3 regions of the Cytobacillus sp. C11.1 genome follow, and region 3 is predicted to be linked to each of the others. Evidence: a T-box and tRNA genes for the amino acid it is inferred to sense, from the RefSeq annotation. Region 3 holds a T-box; the other regions hold tRNA genes.

Evidence for each region. A T-box is a leader RNA that pairs with one kind of tRNA and senses whether it is charged. The one in region 3 lies ahead of tyrS (tyrosine--tRNA ligase), so its partner is inferred to be a tRNA-Tyr.
Region 1: it has a tRNA-Tyr gene. The T-box ahead of tyrS (tyrosine--tRNA ligase) is inferred to sense a tRNA for this amino acid. The anticodon was not compared.
Region 2: it has a tRNA-Tyr gene. The T-box ahead of tyrS (tyrosine--tRNA ligase) is inferred to sense a tRNA for this amino acid. The anticodon was not compared.

The regions. Positions count from the first base shown of each region.
Region 1 covers NZ_CM176935.1:723,769-731,330, reverse strand. Annotated here, with positions in the region: rRNA gene AC3ZVC_RS03705 (16S ribosomal RNA) at 1-1,413, shown strand, start outside; rRNA gene AC3ZVC_RS03700 (23S ribosomal RNA) at 1,723-4,656, shown strand; rRNA gene rrf (5S ribosomal RNA) at 4,781-4,897, shown strand; tRNA gene AC3ZVC_RS03690 (tRNA-Asn) at 4,917-4,991, shown strand; tRNA gene AC3ZVC_RS03685 (tRNA-Thr) at 5,028-5,100, shown strand; tRNA gene AC3ZVC_RS03680 (tRNA-Glu) at 5,129-5,203, shown strand; tRNA gene AC3ZVC_RS03675 (tRNA-Val) at 5,208-5,283, shown strand; tRNA gene AC3ZVC_RS03670 (tRNA-Thr) at 5,292-5,367, shown strand; tRNA gene AC3ZVC_RS03665 (tRNA-Tyr) at 5,464-5,547, shown strand; tRNA gene AC3ZVC_RS03660 (tRNA-Gln) at 5,614-5,688, shown strand; tRNA gene AC3ZVC_RS03655 (tRNA-Lys) at 5,844-5,916, shown strand; tRNA gene AC3ZVC_RS03650 (tRNA-Gly) at 5,983-6,057, shown strand; tRNA gene AC3ZVC_RS03645 (tRNA-Ala) at 6,063-6,138, shown strand; gene rocF (arginase) at 6,718-7,562, shown strand, end outside.
Region 2 covers NZ_CM176935.1:401,625-409,186, forward strand. Annotated here, with positions in the region: gene AC3ZVC_RS01995 (hypothetical protein) at 1-382, opposite strand, end outside; gene AC3ZVC_RS02000 (SCO family protein) at 379-1,014, opposite strand; gene AC3ZVC_RS02005 (cbb3-type cytochrome c oxidase subunit I) at 1,075-2,706, opposite strand; gene AC3ZVC_RS02010 (cytochrome c oxidase subunit II) at 2,784-3,248, opposite strand; gene AC3ZVC_RS02015 (hypothetical protein) at 3,261-3,407, opposite strand; tRNA gene AC3ZVC_RS02020 (tRNA-Ile) at 4,013-4,089, opposite strand; tRNA gene AC3ZVC_RS02025 (tRNA-Gly) at 4,095-4,168, opposite strand; tRNA gene AC3ZVC_RS02030 (tRNA-Cys) at 4,337-4,410, opposite strand; tRNA gene AC3ZVC_RS02035 (tRNA-Gln) at 4,418-4,492, opposite strand; tRNA gene AC3ZVC_RS02040 (tRNA-His) at 4,517-4,592, opposite strand; tRNA gene AC3ZVC_RS02045 (tRNA-Trp) at 4,604-4,677, opposite strand; tRNA gene AC3ZVC_RS02050 (tRNA-Tyr) at 4,685-4,768, opposite strand; tRNA gene AC3ZVC_RS02055 (tRNA-Phe) at 4,794-4,869, opposite strand; tRNA gene AC3ZVC_RS02060 (tRNA-Asp) at 5,039-5,115, opposite strand; tRNA gene AC3ZVC_RS02065 (tRNA-Met) at 5,119-5,192, opposite strand; tRNA gene AC3ZVC_RS02070 (tRNA-Ser) at 5,352-5,444, opposite strand; tRNA gene AC3ZVC_RS02075 (tRNA-Met) at 5,470-5,546, opposite strand; tRNA gene AC3ZVC_RS02080 (tRNA-Ala) at 5,564-5,639, opposite strand; tRNA gene AC3ZVC_RS02085 (tRNA-Pro) at 5,663-5,739, opposite strand; tRNA gene AC3ZVC_RS02090 (tRNA-Arg) at 5,746-5,822, opposite strand; tRNA gene AC3ZVC_RS02095 (tRNA-Gly) at 5,830-5,904, opposite strand; tRNA gene AC3ZVC_RS02100 (tRNA-Leu) at 5,912-5,996, opposite strand; tRNA gene AC3ZVC_RS02105 (tRNA-Lys) at 6,012-6,087, opposite strand; tRNA gene AC3ZVC_RS02110 (tRNA-Val) at 6,247-6,322, opposite strand; tRNA gene AC3ZVC_RS02115 (tRNA-Glu) at 6,326-6,400, opposite strand; rRNA gene rrf (5S ribosomal RNA) at 6,441-6,557, opposite strand; rRNA gene AC3ZVC_RS02125 (23S ribosomal RNA) at 6,634-7,562, opposite strand, start outside.
Region 3 covers NZ_CM176935.1:223,744-231,305, reverse strand. Annotated here, with positions in the region: gene AC3ZVC_RS01145 (NUDIX hydrolase) at 1-157, shown strand, start outside; partial or broken gene AC3ZVC_RS01140 (nucleotidyltransferase family protein) at 148-722, shown strand; gene map (type I methionyl aminopeptidase) at 833-1,573, shown strand; gene AC3ZVC_RS01130 (hypothetical protein) at 1,675-2,004, shown strand; T-box leader at 2,227-2,434, shown strand; gene tyrS (tyrosine--tRNA ligase) at 2,719-3,975, shown strand; gene AC3ZVC_RS01120 (zinc-binding dehydrogenase) at 4,220-5,215, shown strand; gene AC3ZVC_RS01115 (lactonase family protein) at 5,543-6,583, opposite strand; gene AC3ZVC_RS01110 (hypothetical protein) at 6,712-7,488, shown strand; gene AC3ZVC_RS01105 (hypothetical protein) at 7,510-7,562, shown strand, end outside.

The DNA.
Region 1 (7,562 bases), 500 kb from region 3:
AGACTGGGATAACTTCGGGAAACCGGAGCTAATACCGGATAACTCTTTCCCTCACATGAGGGAAAGCTGAAAGATGGTTTCGGCTATCACTTACAGATGGGCCCGCGGCGCATTAGCTAGTTGGTGAGGTAATGGCTCACCAAGGCAACGATGCGTAGCCGACCTGAGAGGGTGATCGGCCACACTGGGACTGAGACACGGCCCAGACTCCTACGGGAGGCAGCAGTAGGGAATCTTCCGCAATGGACGAAAGTCTGACGGAGCAACGCCGCGTGAGTGATGAAGGTTTTCGGATCGTAAAACTCTGTTGTTAGGGAAGAACAAGTACCGGAGTAACTGCCGGTACCTTGACGGTACCTAACCAGAAAGCCACGGCTAACTACGTGCCAGCAGCCGCGGTAATACGTAGGTGGCAAGCGTTGTCCGGAATTATTGGGCGTAAAGCGCGCGCAGGCGGTTCCTTAAGTCTGATGTGAAAGCCCCCGGCTCAACCGGGGAGGGTCATTGGAAACTGGGGAACTTGAGTGCAGAAGAGAAGAGTGGAATTCCACGTGTAGCGGTGAAATGCGTAGAGATGTGGAGGAACACCAGTGGCGAAGGCGACTCTTTGGTCTGTAACTGACGCTGAGGCGCGAAAGCGTGGGGAGCAAACAGGATTAGATACCCTGGTAGTCCACGCCGTAAACGATGAGTGCTAAGTGTTAGAGGGTTTCCGCCCTTTAGTGCTGCAGCAAACGCATTAAGCACTCCGCCTGGGGAGTACGGCCGCAAGGCTGAAACTCAAAGGAATTGACGGGGGCCCGCACAAGCGGTGGAGCATGTGGTTTAATTCGAAGCAACGCGAAGAACCTTACCAGGTCTTGACATCTCCTGACAACCCTAGAGATAGGGCGTTCCCCTTCGGGGGACAGGATGACAGGTGGTGCATGGTTGTCGTCAGCTCGTGTCGTGAGATGTTGGGTTAAGTCCCGCAACGAGCGCAACCCTTGATCTTAGTTGCCAGCATTCAGTTGGGCACTCTAAGGTGACTGCCGGTGACAAACCGGAGGAAGGTGGGGATGACGTCAAATCATCATGCCCCTTATGACCTGGGCTACACACGTGCTACAATGGATGGTACAAAGGGCTGCGAGACCGCGAGGTTAAGCGAATCCCATAAAACCATTCTCAGTTCGGATTGCAGGCTGCAACTCGCCTGCATGAAGCCGGAATCGCTAGTAATCGCGGATCAGCATGCCGCGGTGAATACGTTCCCGGGCCTTGTACACACCGCCCGTCACACCACGAGAGTTTGTAACACCCGAAGTCGGTGGGGTAACCTTTTGGAGCCAGCCGCCTAAGGTGGGACAGATGATTGGGGTGAAGTCGTAACAAGGTAGCCGTATCGGAAGGTGCGGCTGGATCACCTCCTTTCTAAGGATATTTACTTGAGACGTGACGTGTTTTGTTCGTTTAGTTTTGAGAGACCAATCTCTCATTGAATTATTCGTTCTTTGAAAACTAGATAATGTTAATGAAGAAGCAATAACCGAGTAATCGCCATCTTAGTTTTTTTCTCTTATGTAAGTTTTTTAAAACCAAGTAAGAGCACAAACCATGAGGACGATGAGCGGCAAGAAGATCAAGGAAGCGACCGAACGAGCACCGGAGCGTACGAGAGTACGTGAGGAGCACAGTGACGAAGCTGACGCAGAGATTCGCAGTCGATCATTGGCCGAAGTAGGTTAAGTTAGAAAGGGCGCACGGTGAATGCCTTGGCACTAGGAGCCGATGAAGGACGGGACTAACTCCGATATGCTTCGGGGAGCTGTAAGTAAGCTTTGATCCGGAGATTTCCGAATGGGGAAACCCCCTATCCGTAATGGGATAGGATCTTTACCTGAATACATAGGGTATTGAAGGCAGACCCGGGGAACTGAAACATCTAAGTACCCGGAGGAAGAGAAAGCAAACGCGATTCCCTGAGTAGCGGCGAGCGAAACGGGATTAGCCCAAACCAAGAGGCTTGCCTCTTGGGGTTGTAGGACACTCTACACGGAGTTACAAAGGAACGAGGTAAATGAACAGGTCTGGAAAGGCCGGCCAGAGAAGGTAAAAGCCCTGTAGTTGAAACTTCGTTCCCTCCAGAGTGGATCCTGAGTACGGCGGGACACGAGAAATCCCGTCGGAAGCAGGGAGGACCATCTCCCAAGGCTAAATACTCCCTAGTGACCGATAGTGAACCAGTACCGTGAGGGAAAGGTGAAAAGCACCCCGGAAGGGGAGTGAAAGAGAACCTGAAACCGTGTGCCTACAAGTAGTTAGAGCCCGTTAATGGGTGATAGCGTGCCTTTTGTAGAATGAACCGGCGAGTTACGATTACATGCAAGGTTAAGTTGACAAGACGGAGCCGCAGCGAAAGCGAGTCTGAATAGGGCGAATGAGTATGTGGTCGTAGACCCGAAACCAGGTGATCTACCCATGTCCAGGGTGAAGTCCAGGTAACACTGGATGGAGGCCCGAACCCACGCACGTTGAAAAGTGCGGGGATGAGGTGTGGGTAGCGGAGAAATTCCAATCGAACTTGGAGATAGCTGGTTCTCTCCGAAATAGCTTTAGGGCTAGCCTCATGTAGTAAGAGTCTTGGAGGTAGAGCACTGTTTGGACTAGGGGCCCTCATCGGGTTACCGAATTCAGACAAACTCCGAATGCCAAAGACTTATCCATGGGAGTCAGACTGCGAGTGATAGATCCGTAGTCAAGAGGGAAACAGCCCAGACCACCAGCTAAGGTCCCAAAGTATACGTTAAGTGGAAAAGGATGTGGAGTTGCTTAGACAACCAGGATGTTGGCTTAGAAGCAGCCACCATTTAAAGAGTGCGTAATAGCTCACTGGTCGAGTGACTCCGCGCCGAAAATGTACCGGGGCTAAACGTATCACCGAAGCTGTGGATGGACATCTGCGATGTCCGTGGTAGGAGAGCGTTCTAAGGGCGTTGAAGCTAGACCGCAAGGACTGGTGGAGCGCTTAGAAGTGAGAATGCCGGTATGAGTAGCGAAAGATGGGTGAGAATCCCATCCACCGAATGCCTAAGGTTTCCTGAGGAAGGCTCGTCCGCTCAGGGTTAGTCGGGACCTAAGCCGAGGCTGAAAAGCGTAGGCGATGGACAACAGGTTGATATTCCTGTACCACCTCTTTACCGTTTGAGCAATGGGGGGACGCAGGAGGATAGGGTAAGCGCGCTGTTGGATATGCGCGTCCAAGCAGTTAGGCCGGTAACGAGGCAAATCCCGTTACCATACAGGCTGAGCTGTGACGGCGAGGGAAATTTAGTACCGAAGTTCCTGATTCCACACTGCCAAGAAAAGCCTCTAGCGAGGGAAAAGGTGCCCGTACCGCAAACCGACACAGGTAGGCGAGGAGAGAATCCTAAGGTGAGCGAGAGAACTCTCGTTAAGGAACTCGGCAAAATGACCCCGTAACTTCGGGAGAAGGGGTGCTCATTAGGGTGAATAGCCCTGATGAGCCGCAGTGAATAGGCCCAGGCGACTGTTTAGCAAAAACACAGGTCTCTGCGAAGCCGCAAGGCGAAGTATAGGGGCTGACGCCTGCCCGGTGCTGGAAGGTTAAGAGGAGAGGTTAGCGCAAGCGAAGCTTTGAATCGAAGCCCCAGTAAACGGCGGCCGTAACTATAACGGTCCTAAGGTAGCGAAATTCCTTGTCGGGTAAGTTCCGACCCGCACGAAAGGCGTAACGATCTGGGCACTGTCTCAACGAGAGACTCGGTGAAATTATAGTACCTGTGAAGATGCAGGTTACCCGCGACAGGACGGAAAGACCCCGTGGAGCTTTACTGTAGCCTGATATTGAATTTTGGTACAGCTTGTACAGGATAGGTAGGAGCCGTAGAAACCGGAGCGCCAGCTTCGGTGGAGGCGTCGGTGGGATACTACCCTGGCTGTATTGAAATTCTAACCCGCGCCCCTTATCGGGGCGGGAGACAGTGTCAGGTGGGCAGTTTGACTGGGGCGGTCGCCTCCTAAAAAGTAACGGAGGCGCCCAAAGGTTCCCTCAGAATGGTTGGAAATCATTCGCAGAGTGTAAAGGCACAAGGGAGCTTGACTGCGAGACCTACAAGTCGAGCAGGGACGAAAGTCGGGCTTAGTGATCCGGTGGTTCCGCATGGAAGGGCCATCGCTCAACGGATAAAAGCTACCCCGGGGATAACAGGCTTATCTCCCCCAAGAGTCCACATCGACGGGGAGGTTTGGCACCTCGATGTCGGCTCATCGCATCCTGGGGCTGTAGTCGGTCCCAAGGGTTGGGCTGTTCGCCCATTAAAGCGGTACGCGAGCTGGGTTCAGAACGTCGTGAGACAGTTCGGTCCCTATCCGTCGTGGGCGCAGGAAATTTGAGAGGAGCTGTCCTTAGTACGAGAGGACCGGGATGGACGCACCGCTGGTGTACCAGTTGTCTTGCCAAAGGCATCGCTGGGTAGCTATGTGCGGAAGGGATAAGTGCTGAAAGCATCTAAGCATGAAGCCCCCCTCGAGATGAGATTTCCCATAGCGTCAAGCTAGTAAGATCCCTGAAAGATGATCAGGTTGATAGGTCAGAGGTGGAAGCGTGGCGACATGTGGAGCTGACTGATACTAATCGATCGAGGACTTAACCAAGTTATTGGTGAAACTCGGCAATTCTTCTTCATTCATTATCTAGTTTTGAGGGAACGAAAATTTAAAATTTCCTCTTGAAAAATCATAAAAAGACGGTATAATAATACTTGTCTTTGAAAAATAGTCTGGTGGCGATAGCGAGAAGGTCACACCCGTTCCCATACCGAACACGGAAGTTAAGCTTCTCAGCGCCGATGGTAGTTGGGGGCTGTCCCCCTGTGAGAGTAGGACGCTGCCGGGCTGTTTCATTATACCACTATTCCGCAGTAGCTCAGTGGTAGAGCATTCGGCTGTTAACCGAACGGTCGCAGGTTCGAATCCTGCCTGCGGAGCCATTTTCATAAAGACCTTATTGGGACTTATGAGCTGTTGCTTCCATAGCTCAGCAGGTAGAGCACTTCCATGGTAAGGAAGAGGTCACCGGTTCGAGCCCGGTTGGAAGCTCTTTTAGAAAAAACAACTAGATTTATCAGGCCCCTTGGTCAAGCGGTTAAGACACCGCCCTTTCACGGCGGTAACACGGGTTCGAATCCCGTAGGGGTCACCATTTTGGAGGATTAGCTCAGCTGGGAGAGCATCTGCCTTACAAGCAGAGGGTCGGCGGTTCGATCCCGTCATCCTCCACCATTTAACTTGCCGGTGTAGCTCAATTGGTAGAGCAACTGACTTGTAATCAGTAGGTTGGGGGTTCAAGTCCTCTCGCCGGCACCATGCTTCTAACTTCCTTGATTAACTTCAGCGGAAGCATGCGAAAAATCCCGAAGGGATTTTGAGCAGTTATAAGGATCGAAGCACCTTTTACCATTCGGAGGGGTAGCGAAGTGGCTAAACGCGGCGGACTGTAAATCCGCTCCTTCGGGTTCGGCAGTTCGAATCTGCCCCCCTCCACCATTTATTTTTAATAAAAACAGCAAAAACTGGACAAGCTATGAATGTCCTTTTTATTTTGTTAATTATTGGGCTATAGCCAAGCGGTAAGGCACCGGACTTTGACTCCGTCACTCGCAGGTTCGAATCCTGCTAGCCCAGCCATTTTTATGAGCCATTAGCTCAGTCGGTAGAGGATTGAGAAAGTTTGCAACATCGAAGCAAAACTTCAGCGAATAGCAGGCTGTAGCAATCTGCGACAAAAACCGAAGGGTTTTGGAGCACCTCTGCAATCTCAGTTTAGGCAACAATTTATTTCCGAGCCATTAGCTCAGTCGGTAGAGCATCTGACTTTTAATCAGAGGGTCGAAGGTTCGAGTCCTTCATGGCTCATCTTTAGCAATAACATAGACCTTGGGAATCGATTCCTGAAGGTCATATTTTTGAATAAAATTGTTTGCGGAAGTAGTTCAGTGGTAGAACATCACCTTGCCAAGGTGGGGGTCGCGGGTTCGAATCCCGTCTTCCGCTCCAAGAATGGGGCCTTAGCTCAGCTGGGAGAGCGCCTGCTTTGCACGCAGGAGGTCAGCGGTTCGATCCCGCTAGGCTCCACCATCATACATATAGTAAATCCTTAAGCCTACTTGGCTTAAGGATTTTTTGTTTTTATAACTTTGATATATAACTACTCGATAGGCTTACTAGATCAAGCAGCTAGAACTCATTAGCAGCGGGAAGTGGCGCAAAAAATCCAAAAGTGGCACGTAAATCAGTCAAAGTGGTTCATATGTTTAAAAAGTGACGCATAAACAGCTGAAAGTGATACATAAATTAGAAAAGTGATTCATAAGTGAAAATTTAAGAAAGAATTGCTGGATTTTAAAAGGGGATTATCCATTGTTCTGAAAGAATCTAGCCTGCTGTCATAGTTTATTCTCGATTTTCAGTGTATTATTTGTAATTTTCAGCAGTTCGTTCGTTAAATTTCATGGTTTATTAGCTTGTTTCTCTGATTTGTTCGCAATGTTCACTATTGAACTGTACAAACGGAGTGAGGAGCAATATAAAATGCTCTCCCAAATACTTTTTCTCTTTCCTTGTTAACCGCATATATATACACGATTTTGTCGAGTTGAGTCATGTGTTTGAAAGCGGTTAAAATAATAGTATGAAGGGAAAGGGAGGACACAGATTATGAAAAGACAGAAATTATCGATAATTGGAATGCCTATGGATTTGGGTCAGATGCGACGCGGTGTGGATATGGGGCCAAGTGCGATTCGATACGCTGGCGTGAATGAGCGATTAAAGAGTTTATTTGAAGAAATCCATGACCAGGGTGATATTGCAATTGGAAGACCGGAAGTACAGGTAGATCCGGAATCCAATCTTAGAAACTTGGATTTAATAGCAGAAAAGACAGAAAAGTTGTCCGAAGAAGTAGATAAGGCTATAGAGGCGGGATCATTTCCATTGGTGCTTGGCGGTGACCACAGCATTGCCATTGGAACATTAGCTGGTGTATCCAAGCATTACAAGAATCTAGGGGTTATCTGGTATGATGCCCATGGTGATTTAAATACAGCGGAAACCTCGCCATCCGGAAATATTCATGGGATGCCTCTTGCAGTCAGCCTTGGAATCGGTCATACGCTATTAACGAATGTCGGCGGATATGGCCCAAAGGTAAAGCCGGAGAACATTGTTATTATCGGTGCGAGATCTTTGGATGAAGGTGAAAGAGAACTTATTAAAGAAAAGGGCATAAAAGTTTACACAATGCATGAAATTGATCGTCTCGGTATGACAAAGGTCATGGAAGAGTCTATTACATATTTAAAAGATCGCAATACGGATGGCGTCCACCTGTCACTGGATCTTGATGGGCTGGATCCGCATGATGCACCAGGGGTTGGAACACCGGTAATTGGCGGAATCAGCTACCGTGAGAGCCACTTGGCAATGGAAATGCTCGCGGAGGCTCAAATTATTACATCGGCAGAATTTGTGGAAGTAAATCCAATTCTGGATGATAAAAA
Region 2 (7,562 bases), 180 kb from region 3:
AAAATATGATAAGAGCATGTTTTCCGAAAGAACTAAGCTTTGGCCAGCTGTCCCGCAAAGGCACCCCTGCCAAAAATGGCAGCGAGATGAATTTAAAGGCTTCCACACTTGTCAGCGTCAAGGCTTCATCCATCGTCCTTGGAAGGGACCAATACACCATGATGATGGTAAACAGCAGAATACCCGGAACGCCGTTTTCATTCCATTTTTCAAAAAACTGAGGAAAACGCTGCTGAAAGAACTTCGCCATCAGAAATCCCGCAAACACCAGCATCGGCATTTGCATATGCATATGGGTAATCATGATGGACTCCAGCAAATTGGCTACAGGCGGGAGAATTAAAGCAAGAAGCAGTAAGAAACCATAGACTGATTGCTTCATCTTTTATCCCCTCCGCTCTGTAAAATCTCCGTTACCTGATCCGCAGCTTCATCAATGAGCGTGTAATCCATGACTTCCATTAATCGTCCTTCAGGATTCACCAGATAGAAGGCGGAGTTATGGGCAAAATTTCCGTACTCATCCGGAATAACAATGACACCAAAACGATCTAGTAGTGACTTCAGCTCCTGCTGATCCGGAATCCTCGCCATTCTCCACGTTTCCCCGTCACTGCCAAATGCCTTTCGATACGTATCAAGTGTCTCAGGATCATCCCGCTCCGGATCAAAGCTGATGCTGAGGAATTGGATGTCCTTGCCGATGTATTTCTTTGGAATCCGCTTATACACTTCAGACATATTGACCTCAAGCTCCGGGCAAACCGTTCCGCATGAAGTATACAAAAAGGTAATAAACACATACTTTCCTTCAAACTCGGAAAAAGAATAGGTCCTACCTTTATTATCCTCGAGGATAACATCCGGAAACTGAGGCTTTTCATCCATCAGCTGGTTCACACGGGCAGACTCTGCTGTAAAGGCCTGAAAGCCGTCTGTGCCAATAAAAAACAAGACCACTCCGAATAACAATACAATTAAGCTGGATAAAGCTGTTCTATTCTTTGGAAACATGTTCATCACTTCCTTTTAAAAGAAAGAGACAGCCCAGCCAGCCGAGCTATCTCTTTTTCCTTACCAGGTCTTATATGGAGGTGAACCCGGAGGCGCATTAACGATGAAGTCAACGAGCGGAATGACATACGCCATGCCGACAAGAACAATCATGCACACAATCCATAAGCCCCAGCGCTCTGTCCATCTTGGTGTTGGCGCTGCATCCTCTTCCACTTCCGCTACCGGGAACTCAGTGTTTCCTTTTGGTGCAAAGAACATGAGGTAGAATACTGCATACACCTGGATAAGCACACCGATCATTAGCAAAGTTCCGCCGATCGCCAGGAAGAATAAGTATGGATCCCAGCTTAGAGCCGTTGCATTGTCAAAATAAGTGGAATAAGAAGTTCTTCTTGGTGATCCCAATAATCCGACCCAGTGCATTGCTCCAGACATGATGATCATACCGATGGTCCAAATAATCGTTTGGATAATACCTAACTTGTTAATCTGCGGTGTCAGCACTCTTTTCGACACATAAGGAACAAGCCAGTAGCTGATGCCGAAGAATGTCATCACAACAGACATGCCAAGTGTTAAGTGGAAGTGGCCCACGATCCACATGGTGTTGTGGACAACCTGATTCAATTGGTTTGTGCTTTGGACAATACCGCCCGCTCCGGCAGGGATAAAGGCTGCCATCGCGATAAATGGTGCAAGGAAACGGACATCGCCCCAAGGTAATTTTTTATACCAGCCAACAAGACCTCTTCCGCCTTTCTTTCTGGCTGTACGTTCAAATACCGCAAACATTGCATAAGCAGTCATCAAGGATGGGAAGCCAATTGCCAAACTCATAAATACGTGCATGTATTTCACTGGCTCCGAAATACCAGGGTCAATGATCTGATGGTGGAATCCACCGGTAATATTCATAATAACGAGTGCAATTACCACAATTCTTGTTAAAAGATCATTCCATCTGTGCCCGCCGATGATTTTCGGCACAATAACATACCAGGCAGAAACCGCTGTTAAATACCAGATATTCACGAGTGTATGGCCAAAAGCCCAAAACAGCGTACGCGCAACCATGACATTGATGGTTTCAACCCAGCCGAAAGCCCACGGGATGATTGTAAATACTTCAATTGCAACCGGAAGGCTTCCGAAGAATAAGAGTACAAACACACCTGTTGCAAAGAAAGAGAGAATTGGAATATGCTGTCCAGGATTGCGTTTTCTCCAGCTTGCCACATTGATGAAGGCACCAAATGCGCACATCCAAACCCCTAGGACGATAAATACCAAGCCAATATAGAAAATGGGTGAAGCTGCCATTGGCGGGTAGAAGGTATACATGACAGATGCTTCATTCATTAAAATCGGAATAACAGCTAATACAAATCCGAAAATCTTCATCCAAAAACCGATCCAGGCCATCTTTCTGACCTTCGGAAGCAGGCCGCCCAATGTATGGGATAATCCCGCATAGAAATAGCCAATTGTAAAGAAAGCTGATAAAACTACAACTAAGAGAAGTCCGTGTGCAGTCAATACTTGATAGTAGTTCAGCCAAACTGGCAATTCCAGCATTCCGGCCCGATTCAGACCTTGCAATAGGCCAAGCAATCCGCCCAGCAGGATGGCTAAGAAGGCTACAGATAGGTATGATTTTGTTAATCTCGCATCCTCCAGGCTGATGCCCATGACTTTATTTGCTTTTTCCCTAAAAACTTGTGTATTCCCTGACTTGTTAATAATGGTTTCCACTGTTTCTCCCCCCTTTATTTAACCGTAATCGTTGTGCTCATCATTTGGTGTCCGGCACCGCAGTATTCGTTGCACAAAACTAAATATTCACCTGGCTTGTCGAATTTCTGGGTAATCTTTTGCACATAGCCAGGAACAACCATGGCATTCAAGTTGGTTTCTGCAACCTGGAACCCGTGTACGACATCTTTAGAAGTTAGTGTAAAATGAACGGTTGATCCGGCAGGCACTTCGATTTCGTTTGGTGTAAAACTAAACACCTGCAGCGTCATGACAACTTCATATTCATTCTCGCCAATCTTCTTGATGCCAGGCTGGTCAAACGGTGCTGTTTCATCCACTTTTTGCGGATCAATCCGTTCCCCATAGCTTGGCGGCCCCATTTCTAAAGCAAATGTCTGATAACCCGTAATGAGCATAAATCCGATAATCATCCCAAAACTTAAGAAAAGCCATATCTTCTCAGAGCGATGCATCATTTTTAATCCCCCCTATAATCTGGCCATATACAGGCCATAAACAATTAGATACGTAACAAAGATCCCTAACCCCACAACGGTTACTGAAAAAATGGTCCCCTTCAGCGTGCCATGTTCCTTTGCTGCCTTGCCCCCCTGGATCACTTTTTTCGTTTCCACCTTCCATCATCCCCCTTAAGTTTTTGTTACTTATATCATAATTGAGAACGTTTTTCACAAAAGTGAACTGCATCACACTTATCTCACAACTTTCCCGTTAAAAATAAGGTCCATTATCTAAAAATCCTCAGAGTTATCAACGCTTTACGCCGTTTTCAAACTAATTAAATACATATCTTCAATTTTGCACTGTTCACAAATCGTTCATATTCGTTCCCTTTATCCACGCTTTTCACTTCCACCGGCACGATTCACTTCGATTCGTTCCCTTCACCTTTACTTTTTCACTTCCACCAGCACGATTCACTCCGATTCGTTCCCTTCACCTTCACTTTTTCGTTCCCACCGGCACGATTCACTCCGATTCGTTCCCTTCACCTTCACTTTTTCACTTCCACCGGCACGATTCACTTCGATTCGTTCTTCTTCACTTTTTCACTTCCATTTTTATCTGGGACGGCAAAGCTGAAATTCGATAATAGAAAAGCCTGTCTCTTCCTAAGACAGGCTTTTCTTAACAAATGATCTCCTCTCCATATCTTTCTTTCAATGTAAACAAAAAAACCTAATCCCGTATAGGATTAGGTTGAAAATGGTATGTATAATGGTGGGCCTAAGTGGACTCGAACCACCGACCTCACGCTTATCAGGCGTGCGCTCTAACCAGCTGAGCTATAGGCCCATTTTTGGAGCGGGTGAAGGGAATCGAACCCTCATCATCAGCTTGGAAGGCTGAGGTTTTACCACTAAACTACACCCGCGTTTATAATTAATATTAAAACTACTATATAATTTCCTGCCCTTGCATGCCTCTTTCTCTAAAAGCTTATTCAGGAAGCTGATGCGTCGAGGCAACTCGCTGTTGATTCATGGGAGCGTTGCTCGTGGCTGAGGTTTTACCACTAAACTACACCCGCGTTTACATTGTTTGGAGGCAACACCCGGATTTGAACCGGGGATGGAGGTTTTGCAGACCTCTGCCTTACCACTTGGCTATGCTGCCTTAAAAATGGCTGGGCTAGCAGGATTCGAACCTGCGAGTGACGGAGTCAAAGTCCGGTGCCTTACCGCTTGGCTATAGCCCATTAAAGATTCTTTTAAAAGAAAAATGGGGCGATTGATGGGAATCGAACCCACGAGTGTCGGAGCCACAATCCGATGCGTTAACCACTTCGCCACAACCGCCATCTTCCTACTGGCAGGGGTAGTAGGAATCGAACCCACATCAAAGGTTTTGGAGACCTTCGTTTTACCATTAAACTATACCCCTATATAAATGGTGGAGGGGGGCAGATTCGAACTGCCGAACCCGAAGGAGCGGATTTACAGTCCGCCGCGTTTAGCCACTTCGCTACCCCTCCATCGTCTGAAAAGACTTAGGAAATATGGTGGCTCAGGACGGAATCGAACCGCCGACACAAGGATTTTCAGTCCTTTGCTCTACCGACTGAGCTACTGAGCCGTATTAAATTAATAACCCTAAAGTTAGATAGCTGTGCTTCAAAGCTCTGCGTTCTTTGTTGCAGATTTTAAAAGCATGCCATTCAATGATGCTAAAGCTTCGCAGCTGCATTCTTTTAAAATCCTCTACCGACTGAGCTACTGAGCCATTTATCTATTTAGTTTAAAAATGGCGGTCCGGACGGGACTCGAACCCGCGACCTCCTGCGTGACAGGCAGGCATTCTAACCAACTGAACTACCGGACCAGATTGCGGGGGCAGGATTTGAACCTGCGACCTTCGGGTTATGAGCCCGACGAGCTACCGGACTGCTCCACCCCGCGATAATAGTATTTATGTGATTTTTCTATGCTCACATACAGCATAAGGACTGTCCCGATCTTAGGATGCTTAATCAAGCAGCAGCTCGATCGGTACAACTCGCAGTTTTTTCAGTGAAGTAACGCTCGTTGCTCCACCCCGCGATAATAGTATTAAAATAATGGAGGAGGAAAGGGGATTCGAACCCCTGCGCGGTTTGACCCGCCTGTCGGTTTTCAAGACCGATCCCTTCAGCCGGACTTGGGTATTCCTCCGAAATATTAAGATCAAAGATCATAATGGTAGCGGCGGAGGGGATCGAACCCCCGACCTCACGGGTATGAACCGTACGCTCTAGCCAGCTGAGCTACACCGCCAAAATGATTAAATTTTATGGTGGAGCCTAGCGGGATCGAACCGCTGACCTCCTGCGTGCAAAGCAGGCGCTCTCCCAGCTGAGCTAAGGCCCCATGTTTTATAAATAAAGTGTCGCTGGTCGGGAAGACAGGATTCGAACCTGCGACCCCTTGGTCCCAAACCAAGTGCTCTACCAAGCTGAGCTACTCCCCGTTTTTATGGCGCGCCCGAGAGGAGTCGAACCCCTAACCTTTTGATCCGTAGTCAAACGCTCTATCCAATTGAGCTACGGGCGCAAAATAATGGAGCGGAAGACGGGATTCGAACCCGCGACCCCCACCTTGGCAAGGTGATGTTCTACCACTGAACTACTTCCGCTTAAAAATGGTGCGGGTGAAGGGAGTCGAACCCCCACGCCTTGCGGCGCCAGATCCTAAGTCTGGTGCGTCTGCCAATTCCGCCACACCCGCAATATTAAATTAAAATGGTGAGCCATGAAGGACTCGAACCTTCGACCCTCTGATTAAAAGTCAGATGCTCTACCGACTGAGCTAATGGCTCATACTTTGATATGAATTCCTAAACTACATTTGCATAGTGCTCCAAAGCCCTGCGTTCTTTGTTGCAGATTTTAAAAGTTGCTATTCGAGGATGGTTTGCTTCGATGCTGCAAATTTTAAAATCCTCTACCGACTGAGCTAATGGCTCGTCCAAAAAATATGGTGGAGGATGACGGGATCGAACCGCCGACCCTCTGCTTGTAAGGCAGATGCTCTCCCAGCTGAGCTAATCCTCCAAATGGTGACCCCTACGGGATTCGAACCCGTGTTACCGCCGTGAAAGGGCGGTGTCTTAACCGCTTGACCAAGGGGCCATCTCATAATTTGGCAAAATAAATACCCCGTTTGGGGTTCGCCTAGCAACGTCCTACTCTCACAGGGGGACAGCCCCCAACTACCATCGGCGCTGAGAAGCTTAACTTCCGTGTTCGGTATGGGAACGGGTGTGACCTTCTCGCTATCGTCACTAGACTATATTTTTTTAGAAGGTTTGTTCCTTCAAAACTAGATAATGCATGAAGAAGTGTTGCCGAGTATCACCAATAACTTGGTTAAGTCCTCGATCGATTAGTATCAGTCAGCTCCACATGTCGCCACGCTTCCACCTCTGACCTATCAACCTGATCATCTTTCAGGGATCTTACTAGCTTGACGCTATGGGAAATCTCATCTCGAGGGGGGCTTCATGCTTAGATGCTTTCAGCACTTATCCCTTCCGCACATAGCTACCCAGCGATGCCTTTGGCAAGACAACTGGTACACCAGCGGTGCGTCCATCCCGGTCCTCTCGTACTAAGGACAGCTCCTCTCAAATTTCCTGCGCCCACGACGGATAGGGACCGAACTGTCTCACGACGTTCTGAACCCAGCTCGCGTACCGCTTTAATGGGCGAACAGCCCAACCCTTGGGACCGACTACAGCCCCAGGATGCGATGAGCCGACATCGAGGTGCCAAACCTCCCCGTCGATGTGGACTCTTGGGGGAGATAAGCCTGTTATCCCCGGGGTAGCTTTTATCCGTTGAGCGATGGCCCTTCCATGCGGAACCACCGGATCACTAAGCCCGACTTTCGTCCCTGCTCGACTTGTAGGTCTCGCAGTCAAGCTCCCTTGTGCCTTTACACTCTGCGAATGATTTCCAACCATTCTGAGGGAACCTTTGGGCGCCTCCGTTACTTTTTAGGAGGCGACCGCCCCAGTCAAACTGCCCACCTGACACTGTCTCCCGCCCCGATAAGGGGCGCGGGTTAGAATTTCAATACAGCCAGGGTAGTATCCCACCGACGCCTCCACCGAAGCTGGCGCTCCGGTTTCTACGGCTCCTACCTATCCTGTACAAGCTGTACCAAAATTCAATATCAGGCTACAGTAAAGCTCCACGGGGTCTTTCCGTCCTGTCGCGGGTAACCTGCATCTTCACAGGTACTATAATTTCACCGAGTCTCTCGTTGAGACAGTGCCCAGATCGTTACGCC
Region 3 (7,562 bases):
AGAATCCATTACGTCAGAAGGATTTGAAATCAGCAATGAAAAAAGAGTCCAGGTCCGCAGGCAGGTAACCAAAAAAGACTTCGTTCCCCATGAGGATTACTATTACAGGCGTGTACTGCATTCAATCCGTGAACTGGAGACGGAAAAATGCTCATAAAGACGGAAAAGGATATCGTGAATCTGGTCAGAGAGGACGAATGGATGTTGGCCATTCTTTATGCTGCGATGTCGTTAAATCTGCCTGACTGGTGGGTTTGCGCCGGTTTTGTCAGAGCAAAGGTTTGTGATGTCCTGCAAGGTTTAGCAAAAGAACTCACTTGCCGGATGTAGATGTCATATACTTTGATAAAAGCGATCTTAGCGAAGATACAGAAAAAGAACTCGAATCAAAGCTGCTCTCACATATGCCGGAAGTTCCGTGGTCTGTTAAAAATGAAGCAAGAATGCACCTCGTCAATGACATTCCGCCATATTCTTCATCAGTTGATGCCATCTCAAAATTCCCGGAAACTGCCACAGCCCTTGGCCTAAAGCTTAATGAGCACAACGAGGTCATTTTAACCGCACCATGCGGAATTGAAGATTTGCTTGCTTTGAGAATTAAGCCTACACCCTACTTTGCAGAAGAGAACAAGCTGGCTGAGATCTACAGACAGCGAATTGAAAAAAAGAGCTGGAAGTCCATATGGCCAGGGGTTGAGGCGATTCAATCAAACGTTTGATTGAGACGAAAGGAGCGTTTTTTAGCAAGGGTTAATGCGAATTCTTATTAAGCGCACTCCATTTAGACTATAATAGAGAAATAACAACTAAAGAAAAGGCAGGATTCAATATGATTGTTAAAAATGAAGAAGAATTAGCAAAATTGAAGGAAATCGGCAAAATTGTCGCAGAAATCCGCGATGCGATGATTGAAAGAACAAAGCCTGGCGTCACAACCAGGGAGCTTGATGATTTTGCAGGCGAGCTTTTTGAAAAGCATGGTGCCATCTCGGGCCCTAAGGGAGAATATGATTTTCCCGGCTTTACTTGCATAAGCGTCAATGAAGAAGTTGCGCATGGCATACCAGGAAGCCGTGTCATTAAAGAAGGCGACCTTGTAAATATCGATGTTTCGGGATCAAAGGATGGCTATTTTGCAGACACAGGCCTATCTTTTGTAGTCGGCGAGGACGAAAAGCTTCAGAAGCTTTGTGACACAGCCAAGGAAGCATTTGAAGAAGGACTGAAAAAAATAAAGCCCGGCGGCAAGCTAAGCCTGATTGGAAAAACCGTTCAAAAAGTCGCAAGAAACAACGGTTACTCTGTCATCATGAACCTGACCGGACACGGAATTGGCCGCTCTCTTCATGAAAAACCCGATCACATCCTAAACTATTTTGACCCATGGGATAAGCAGCTGTTAAGAGAAGGCATGGTTGTCGCATTCGAACCGTTTATCTCAAGCGGTGACGAAGAAGTAAGAGAAATGAGCGATGGCTGGACCTTCGTCACACCGAACAAAAGCCACGTCGCCCAGTGTGAACACACCGTTATCGTCACAAAAGAAGGACCGATTATATTAACAAGATAGAAGTAAGGACAGGGGCATCTGCATAGGCTGAATGTCCCTGTTTTTTGTATATGTTTTATTTCTTGAATGATATAATAAAAAAAACAGGAGGAGGTGAAAAAATGGACCGAGAAATACTTAAAGCTTTGGGGCAGATCAACGAAAAGGTGGACTTGCATGGATTGCTGCTGGAAGAGCAGGGACGAACACTAAAGAACCAAGGCGAAACGCTAAGGGAACATAGTGGGCTTTTGAAGGAGCAAGGCCAAACACTAAAGGAGCAGGGAGAAACATTGAAGGAACATGGGGAAACCATTAAACTTCAGGGTATTACACAAAAAGAACATACCGGCCTGCTTGGTGCTTTAATATCTGGCCAAGAAGCATTAAAAGCTGAAATTAGTGAGCTCAGACTTCAAAATGCAAAGGAATTTGGTGAACTAAAGGATTGAATGGAAACCCAGGAAGTTAGTTTGGAAATTCTCGAAAAAGAAACATGGAACAACAAAAAAGAAATCCCCAGAATACAAAAGTCCATGGGGATGAAATAATTCTCAAGCATTCTTAAGTCTCATTTCAATCCCCATTTTTATCCCGCACATTGTATCCTCTTTTTTGAAAAACTACTTGAACATTACTCCCCAATCCGCTAAAATGATGAAAATAATTTCAAATCTAAAGTAATGACAGGAATCAGTAGCTGCTTATCTCCCTGTTTTAGAGAGCTGATGTGTGGTGCAAATCAGCACAAAGATAAGCGTGAATTACCTTCTGGAACTTTCCTTGTGAACGGCAGTAGCAAGGAACGGCACGGACCGTTATTCCGCTGAGTGGAAGAGCAATCTTCAAAAAGGGTGGTACCGCGTTAACCACGTCCCTTTCATTAGGGGCGTGGTTTTTTGTATGGCTGTTTGCGCAAAGTTTGTTGCTTACAAACTAGTTTTAATTACTGAGTTGATTGGAGTGGAAGGCACTTGACTCCTGCGGGAAGAGAGGGAGCGGGAGACCCCGCAGGCGTGAAACGCCGAGGAGGCTCCCGTTCCTCCCCGCGGGTTCGCTGCGTGACTGGAGCGGAAATCAACGGGCAAGCCTTATAGTCCAAAAACAACAATCTATACGAAAAGAGCCTTTTGTATTAAAGCCATAAAAAAGAAAGGATGAGGGGCATGGAGAATTTTATTGAAAAACTGACGGCTGAACAGAACCAGGAAGTGGAGAGGCAGCTGGAGGTTTATCGCAATGGCGTCCAGGAAATCCTTCCCGTAGAGGAATTGAGAAATAAAATAGCGAAATCCATTTTTCAAAACAAGCCATTAAAAATTAAACTGGGGCTCGATCCTTCTGCCCCTGATGTCCATATTGGCCATACGGTTGTATTAAACAAATTGAAGCAGTTCCAGGAAAACGGCCACATCATCCAGCTGATCATTGGCGATTTCACAGGAAAAATTGGCGACCCGACAGGCAAGTCTGCAGCTCGCAAACAGCTTACTTCTGAAGAGGTTAAGCATAATGCCAAAACATACTTCGAGCAGTTCAGCAAGGTGCTCGACATGGAAAAAGTGGATCTGCACTACAATTCAGAGTGGCTCGCAGATCTGAACCTGGAAGATGTCATCCGCCTGTCGGCGAGCATTACAGTTGCCCGTTTGCTTGAGCGCAACGACTTCTCAGAGCGCCTGGCTGCCGGAAAGCCGATTTCGCTCCATGAATTCTTCTACCCATTAATGCAGGGATACGATTCGGTTGTTCTTGAAAGCGATGTTGAGCTTGGCGGCAATGACCAGCATTTCAATGTCTTAATGGGCCGCCATCTTCAAGAGCATTTTGAAAAAGAAAAACAAGTGGTCATCCTTATGCCCCTGCTTGAAGGCCTGGACGGAAAAGAGAAAATGTCCAAATCGAAAAACAATTACATTGGTGTGGATGAAGACCCCAATAATATGTACGGCAAAACGATGTCCATTCCGGATGAGCTCATCGATAAGTACTTTAATCTTGTGACGGATTTGCCGGTTGCTGATAAAGAACTAATTGCCGAGCAGCTGGAAGAAGGCATTCTTCATCCGCGCGACGCCAAAATGCAGCTGGGAAAAACCATCGTCCGCATGTACCACGGCACCGAAGAAGCGGAAAAAGCCGAACAGCATTTCAAAACGATTTTTCAAAAAGGCGCCATGCCGGAAAATATTCCAGAGGTTAAATGGAAGGGTGCCAATGAAATGCCCCTTACCGATTTGATTGCCGAACTCGGTCTGCTGCCTTCCAAGACTGAAGCAAGAAAAATGATTGCAAATGGCGGCATCCGCTTAAACGGTGAAAAAGTGAGCGACGTCAAGCTAACAGTGAAAATTACAGACGGGTTGGTCCTTCAGGCTGGTAAAAGAAAATTTGTAAAATTAATGCTAAGCCAGCAAACGTGATCATACCGGGAAGTGACGCATAAATTTGAAAAGTGACGCAAAAAGCAGTGAAAGTGATTCATAAGAAAAGAAAAGTGAAGCATAAAAATCCGAAATTAACTCATAAAACAAAAAAGTGACGCATAAAAGGCAAAAATCAGATGCCTGCACTGCAAGCATCCAAGTCATATCGCTTTTTCTACTAGCCCTTTTCAAGATATGATAGAAATAGACGAAATTTTTAAAGAAAAGCAGGTGTATTTAGATGAAAGCCATCATTCATGAAGGAAACACAGGCCGCGGCGGCTTAACCTATGGGGAAATGACAAAGCCGGAGCCGGCTGCAGGGGAAGTTAGAGTTAAATTAAAAACAGCCGGATTAAATCATCGTGATTTATTCGTCCTGAACCGCCACAAGCCGGAAGAGCCGGCACTTGTCATCGGTTCAGACGGAGCAGGCATCATTGATGCAGTTGGTGAAGGTGTCACAAATGTAAAAACTGGCGATGAAGTGATCATCAACCCGGGGCTTGGCTGGAAAGAAAACAGCGATGCTCCGCCAGCCGGATTTGAAATCGTCGGCTTGCCATTCCACGGAACGTTTGCCGAATATATCGTGATTCCAGCTGAAAACGCAGCACCCAAGCCAGCCTATCTAACCTGGGAAGAAGCGGGTGTCCTTTCTCTTGCAGCGCTGACAGCCTACCGGGCTCTTTTCACGAGAGGAAAGGTCAAAGCCGGCATGAAGGTATTTATTCCGGGAATCGGCGGCGGCGTTGCCACTTTCCTCATGCAATTTGCGAAAGCAGCAGGAGCAACCGTATACGTGGCATCCCGTTCGGAGGAAAAACGCGAGAAGGCGCTCCAATTGGGCGCAGACAAAGCTCTTAACAGTAACGAAGACTGGAATGAAGCACTTGGCGGGGAAAAGGTCGATCTTGTCATTGAATCTGTCGGCCCTGCCACCTTCAATAAATCACTCGGCATTCTCCGGAACGGCGGAACCATCGTTACATTTGGCTCATCTTCAGGCGACCAGCTTGAACTCAATCTCCGCAGCCTGTTTTATGCGCAGCAAAATCTGCTTGGCTCCACAATGGGAAGCGCCGAGGAATACCACGAGATGCTTCAATTTATTGAAAAGCATGAAATCAGGCCAGTCCTCGATCAATTTCTGCCGCTTGAGAAATTTGAGCAGGCTTTTGATAAAATCGAAAATGCCGAACAATGGGGCAAAATCGCCTTTAAAGTCAGCGAATGAAGTGAAACTTTCATTGTCCAATATTGAAAGGACCTAATCGGTGTGAATAGTGCCGTTCAAGTGGTGAACCCAATATTGAAAGGACCTAATCAGAGTAATAGTGCCACTCATATGGTGTGTCTAATCCCGTTAATCTGCAATGAAAAAAGGGTGAGAGGCTGCAAACAAGCAGCTTCTCACCCTTTTTACTATCCAGTTAAGAACGGGTGCCCTTGACCCGCATCTTTCCCAAAGCTTGGCTATGCAATAGAGCTGAAGAACCCTTCCTTCGCCTGTGGTCCTTAGCCCACCTCAAATCCGCCGATGGCGAGGGAGGCCTCCGCTTTCCTACGCATGTAAAAATTTCACACAAACCGGATCCGGCACAGCCACGTCTGATTGCAGCAGTGTCAGCTTCCCTGTCTCCTCATCTCTCTTATATAAAACAATATTACTGGAATTCTGGTTAGAGGCCACCACAAATTTTTCAGAAGGATCCAGTACAAAGTCGCGCGGCCAGTTTCCTTCCGTTGAGGTATGCTCCACAAATGTAAGCTCTCCATTATCCTGATTTACAGAGAAAACGGCAATGCTGTCATGCCCGCGATTTCCGGCATAAACAAATCGTCCATCGGAAGAAATGTGGATGGCGCTGCCCTGATTATTTTCCTTAAACCCTTCCGGAAGCGTTGAAATCGCTTGCAGCTGTGAAAAGCTGCCATCCTCGTGGTATTGAAGCAGCAGAACCTCTGAACTAAACTCAGTCATGACATAAACATACTTTCCATTCGGATGGAAAACAAGGTGTCTTGGGCCGCTGCCTGGTTTTACAGATAATGAGCTTTGCTCTTTTAAAACACCATCATTAACTTCATAAGTAATTACCTGGTCAATGCCCAGATCCACTGCGATCACATATCTTTCATCAGGAGTTAGCCCGGCATAGTGAGTGTGCGGCTTTTCCTGCCTGCTGTCCGGGCCTGATCCGCTGTGCTCCATCACAGAAACCGCAGGCCCAAGTGAGCCATCTTCCTCGGTTAAGTAAGATTCTACGGTTCCTTTATGGTAGTTCGCACTAAACACATTGCGTCCTTCAGAATCAACGCTCACATGGCATGGAGGAGATCCGGCTGATACCTGGCTGTTGATTTTTTCCAATGAACTGCTGCTGTCCAAACGATAGGCAGCCACCCCGCCAGCTTCGCCTTCTTTTGCCACTGAGTATAGATATTTATTATCTTTGCTAATCGTTAAATAGGTTGGATTATCCAATCTTGCCGCCACTTTTGGGTCTGAAATTTTGCCTGCTTCCAAATCCAGAACGAAAGAGTAGATGCCTTCGCTTTCTCCCTTTGTATATGTACCAATAAATCCAATGTACTTGGCCATAAGAAGCCTCCTCTAATGTTTGTTTCTGAAAAATACTCTATCATAATTTCCACAGCAATCAAAAGGAAGAGGAATTTTTCGACGGAAAAAGAATATACAAAGGAGAGAAATATGAGAGGAAGATTGTAATGCACGCTCCCGATTCCATAATGTCAGTCTGGAGAAAGTTTGACAGATTTCCGATGGAGACCTTATCGAAAGCATGGTATTACGATAAAGGTAGGCTGAAGAAACAGCGGGATGTCTCCCTTATGGAGGAACATCGTGCACAGTTCGGAATCACGGGAAACTGCTTTGATCTGGCCATCTGGCTTCTTCATGAATTTAAGCAGGCTGGAATCCATGCCTATCCGGTTGGCCACCAGTTACATACACCTTCTTCCCATGCGGCAGCAGTGGCTGTCGATGAAGATGGCCGCCGCTATTTATGTGATCTCGGTGACCAATGGCTGCAGCCAATCTTAATCGATCAAGCGGCAGAGAATTTTACTTCGGAAAAGTTAAGCGGATTCTTCCCGGCAGCAGAAGTCCAATTGTCTACAATAGAGAATGGGCTTGAGATTTCCTACCATCGCCCAAACGGTAAAGTATCGAGGCAGGCATATGACACATCACCAATTGCTATGAACACGTTTCTGGAAGCAGCCGAATACTCGCAAAATAGGATAAAACCTAAGCCGCTGCTGGAGCAAAGGGTTTCTTTTAAAAACGAAACGGCCCACTGGGAATTTTATAATTGGCATAGCTTTCTGAGTACTACAGAAGGATTATATAAGGAGGAGCCAGCCAGTTCCATTGAAGAATGGGCATCCAGAATCCATGAGAGGACTGGCTATAGCCAGAAATTTTTACTAGAATCCCTGAGTATTTATCGGAAACTTGGAATGATGCAGGATAACCCATAAAACATACACAAAGGAGCCATTATGTTTGTTAAACTCTATGAATACCACATCCGGCCTGAAAATGAACAGGAACT